DNA from 2 places in the Rothia uropygioeca genome. Region 1 is predicted to be linked to the other one. Evidence: predicted binding sites of a transcription regulator. Region 1 holds the regulator's gene; the other holds the start of a gene.
The links. The regulator LexA, encoded in region 1, represses DNA repair genes until DNA is damaged. The targets are predictions, from matches to a motif close to TCGAACANNTGTTCGA.
Positions count from the first base shown of each region.

Region 2: a site for LexA is predicted at 1,534-1,549, ahead of uvrA (excinuclease ABC subunit UvrA). Genes of this name have one in related genera too.

Region 1 covers NZ_NOIR01000004.1:29,175-31,578, forward strand. The annotation lists gene EWR20_RS10195 (LysM peptidoglycan-binding domain-containing protein) at 1-271, opposite strand, end outside; gene lexA (transcriptional repressor LexA) at 560-1,288, shown strand; gene EWR20_RS10205 (ATP-dependent DNA helicase) at 1,381-2,404, opposite strand, start outside.
Region 2 covers NZ_NOIR01000002.1:361,622-364,025, forward strand. The annotation lists gene uvrA (excinuclease ABC subunit UvrA) at 1-1,470, opposite strand, end outside; gene EWR20_RS05885 (MBL fold metallo-hydrolase) at 1,648-2,316, shown strand; gene EWR20_RS05890 (formate--tetrahydrofolate ligase) at 2,403-2,404, opposite strand, start outside.

The DNA.
Region 1 (2,404 bases):
CCCGAGCAATATCCCACAAAGTGTCACCGCTGCCGACCGTGACGGTCTTCGTCACAACCCCCGCACTTTCGGTGCCTGCATTGGCCGTCCCTGCAGCGAAAAACATCATCAAAAGCGCTGCTGCAATGATCACGGTCGAGAGGAGCGGCAAACCGAAGAACACAAAACGACCGCGGCGCGTCAAGGTCATCGGCGAGTTCTTGGACGGAGTAGCTTCTGGTCGGCGGATCCACTCCGTGTCGCGGTTCTTAAGGGACAGAACGGTGCGCATCAGATGATTCCTTCATGTTGAGCGAGAGTGATCGATACTCGAATATTTGTTCGAGTTCGTACATCTGTTCTACCAAACTATTCGAACACTGTCGAGAAAAATAGAACACATGTTTGATTTGCCACCTTCACTGGCCTAGCCTGAGAGGTAACATGTCGGCTCGATCGGCTGGATGACGCGCTTCTTTCTCTTCCTGAAAGTCAGGGCTCAGCGTCTTTCTCCGTCGGTCGTAGTCCTAGTACACACAGGGCGACTGACAACTTAAGCTCCCCAGGGAAGGACGAACCGGTGGCCACCCAGCTTCCTCAACAGGCCAAGCCGCTTACCCCGCGTCAGCGCAAGATCCTCGAGGCCATTGCCTCATCCATCGCGACGCACGGTTACCCTCCGTCCATGCGGGAAATCGGTGACATCGTCGGCCTATCGAGTCTGTCCAGCGTGACCCATCAGCTCTCCCGCTTGGAGAGCCTGGGCCTGATACGCCGGGACCCCAAACGTCCGCGGGCCATAGAAGTCCTCTGCGATATGCCTCTGGGTGAGGAGGCCCCCAGCGCCCCCGCCCCGAACGGCCAGGCCAAGCGGGCCCCCGGCAACGATGACCAGAAGGTTGTCCAGCTGTTCCCAGAGAACGACGCCGAAGGTTCCACGGCTCAGGTTCCCCTGGTCGGAAGGATCGCGGCCGGTGTTCCGATTACTGCGGAGCAGCATGTCGAGGACGTCGTCGCGCTCCCCCGGCAATTAGTTGGGCAGGGCCAATTGTTCATGCTCGAAGTCCGAGGCGACTCCATGGTCGAGGCGGCAATTTGCGATGGAGATTGGGTTGTCGTTCGGCAGCAGAACAATGCGGAGAATGGCGATATCGTCGCCGCGTTGCTCGACGAAGAAGCAACCGTCAAGACATTCCGTCAACGGGACGGCCACACCTGGCTGCTGCCGCAGAACCGTCAGTACGAACCAATCCTCGGCGATCACGCAACCATCATGGGCAAGGTTGTTTCGGTACTTCGTTCCGTCTGAGCCACCACCGTCGCGTCAAAAAAGCGCTTCAGTCGTACCAGCTGGCTGAAGCGCTTTTCCCGGTTGGGTCGGAGCCGAAGCGGGCTCGGAGGCTAGTCTGCCGAAAGCCTTCTCAGAGCGGCAGTGACGATGGGCAGTTTGTCGGTTGTCCAAAGCGGTGGAAGCGCGCTGCGCAAGAATCCGCCGTACCGGGCCGTCGCCAACCGGGAATCCAGCACCGCGACCACGCCTCGATCGTCGTGAGCGCGGATCAGCCGCCCGGCACCCTGTGCGAGTCGAATTGCCGCATGATACGCGGAAATCGCCATGAAGCCGTTTCCTCCCGATTGGCTCACCGCGCGTGTGCGTGCGGAGGACAATGGATCATCCGGGCGCGGGAAGGGGATTCGGTCGATCATAACCAAGCGGCAGGACTGGCCCGGGACGTCTACCCCTTGCCACAGACTCATGGTCCCGAAGAGGCATGTGTCTGCGTCTTCCGTGAACTCCTTGACCAAACCTCGGAGGGAAGACTCCCCCTGCACCAAAATGGTCAGATTCGAATTGTTCCGAACGTATTCTGCCGCCTGTTCCGCGCCTCTTTTGGACGAGAACAGGCCTAAAGCTCCGCCTGACGAGGCTTCGACCAGTTGGAGGATTCGTTCCAATTGCTCTTCGGAAACGCCCCTACCCGGTTTGGGCAAGTCCGAAGCGAGGTAGAGCATCCCCTGCTTCGGATAGTCGAACGGCGAACCTACGTCGAGCCCTTCCCATGTGGGCGCTTTCTCGCCCTTGAGCCCGAGCGATCCGGCCACCGAATCGAAAGAATGACCGATGGACAATGTCGCCGAGGTCAAGATGACTGTTCGGTCTTGGAACAGCCCTTCCCGGAGCCGCGACGCCACGGAAAGCGGGGCAACATTAATCGTCGCAGGGTCGGTATCGGCCGCCGCCACATAGCCCCGGCCTGGCTCCCAACCGCCGACGCGGCTGATCCAGACGACCTCGTATTTGCCGTCTGCGCCTAGCGTTCTTTCCGCCAACTCGAGAACTTCGGTCAATCGGGCTCGGGCCATTTGTCGCCCGGCGTCCGAGTCCTTGCCATCCGGCTTGGTGTCTGACAATGCGGCACGGCTG
Region 2 (2,404 bases), on a different contig from region 1:
GAGGAATTGAAGACGCGCATGAATCTCCTTGAGCACCTGGTCGGCGATCTTCGACTCGCGTTCGGTCAGCTCGAGTCCCTGCATGAACCTTTGTGCGTCGGTCATGGACATGGACGTGACCTCGGAAATCGAGGCCCCACCGACCGTGACGGCCAGCATCGTCGGGTTGAGCCGTGCCCCATTGCAGGCTGGGCAGGCGACCTGCCGCATGTACTGCTCATAGCGGTCCTTGGCCCAGTCGGACTCAGTTTCTTCATGCTTGCGCTTGATGTAGGCGTACACGCCTTCAAAGCCGGACGTATAGCGGCGTTCGCGACCGAACCTGTTCCGGTATGAGACCTCGACCTTGAAGTCCTTGCCGTCCAGGATGGCGTTCCGCGCCTTCTTGGAGAGATCTTTCCAGGGCGTGTTGAGGTCGAAACCGACTTCCTTGCCCAAACCCGCAAGCAACCGAAGCCAGTACTCCGTGGTGGATTTTCCTTGGGACCAAGGGGCGATAGCGCCCTCGCCCAAGCTCTTCTCCGGGTCGGGTATGACCAGCCCCTCATCGACTTCCAGGCGTGACCCGATGCCGTCGCACTCAGAACACGCGCCGAATGGACTGTTGAATGAGAAGGCCCTGGGCTCGATCTCCGTGGTCTCGATCGGATGTTCGTTGGGGCAGGCCAGATTCTCGCTGAAAGTTCTTTGGCTGTCCTCAGATTCGTCGTCGACGAAGTCCACGACAACGCGGCCGTCCGCGAGACCGAGGGCGGTCTCGATCGAATCCGTGAGCCGTTGGTGGATCGATTCCTTGATGACCAAGCGATCCACCACCACGGAGATCGTGTGCTTGTACTGCTTTTTGAGTTTGGGGGCCTCGGAGAGCTGAACCTGCTCGCCGTCGATGATGGCTCGCGAATAACCCTGTTGGGTCAAGGAAGCGAAGAGATCGGCGAACTCGCCCTTGCGCGAGCGAACCATCGGCGCAAGAACCTGCAAACGAGTCCGCTCGGGATAGGCCATCAGCTGGTCGACGATCGCCTGGGGGGTCTGCTTCTCGATGGGCTCACCGCAGATCGGGCAATGCGGGTGCCCGATCCGAGCCCACAGGAGACGCATGTAGTCGTAGATCTCGGTGATCGTTCCGACCGTGGACCGCGGATTCTTGGACGTCGATTTCTGATCGATGGACACTGCCGGCGACAGGCCCTCGATGAAGTCCACGTCAGGCTTGTCGACCTGCCCCAAAAACATTCGCGCATAGGCTGAGAGAGACTCCACGTACCGACGTTGCCCTTCGGCGAAGATGGTGTCGAAAGCCAGCGACGATTTGCCCGAGCCCGAAAGTCCGGTGAAGACGATCATTGCGTTACGCGGGATATCCAGATCCACATTCTTGAGGTTGTTCTCCCGGGCGCCCTTCACGAGGATACGGGTGAGGTCTTGTGGGGTACCGGGTTCGTGTCCCTGAATGTGCTGAGTGGTCATGAACTGCCTGTCTGCGTGGTTGCTAATGATCGGGAGTCCGCATCCGAACGCGGGCCCATCCATTCGAAGATTTATTCTAACGAACCTGTGACTTTTCGGGGTTGGAATCGGCCCAGGGTGAACGTCACCCTCGCGCGGGTTGCGCGCGAGAGCCGGATACGACCTACACTCGAGAGCATGATGGCAATCGCTACCGAAAAGATCGATCTGAGTGACGTCACCATCCGTTATATCAGCGTCTCCGAGATGGACAACAAGGTCTATCTGGTGACCTGCAAGCAAACGGGTACTCAGCTCCTGATCGATGCGGCGGATGATCCCGACGCAATATCACGGCTCGTGGCCGCCGGCGCCCACGACGTCGACGCCCAATGTGCCTGCTGCGGAAACGTGCAGTTGATCGTCACGACCCACTCGCACTGGGACCACGTCCGGGCCCTGCCCGAGATCAAATCTCGGTCCGAGGCGCTGACCGCATGTGGAGCCGAGGACGAGTCCGATATCAACGTACCGATGGACATTACGTTCGAAGACGGCGACACCGCCGATCTGGAGGGGTTCTCGTTGGATGTGATCGGACTGTCAGGGCACACACCCGGCTCCATAGCATTGGCTTACACGCCGGAAGAAGGGCCCACGTACATCTTCACCGGTGACTCCTTGTTCCCCGGCGGCGTCGGAAAGACGGGTTCCCCCGAAGCGTTCGAATCACTCCTCCACGACGTCACGACCAAGATTTTCGACGTCTACGATGACGCGACCGTGATCCTGCCCGGTCACGGCGATTCGACCACGCTGGGAGCCGAACGGCCTCACCTGCAGGAATGGGCCGAACGCGGCTGGTAGTACAACCTATCCATAAGTGAGACCCCCGTTCCGGGCAAGGAGTGGACTTCTCGGATCGGGGGTCTGTTGCGTGTGGAGTCCTCGGGTC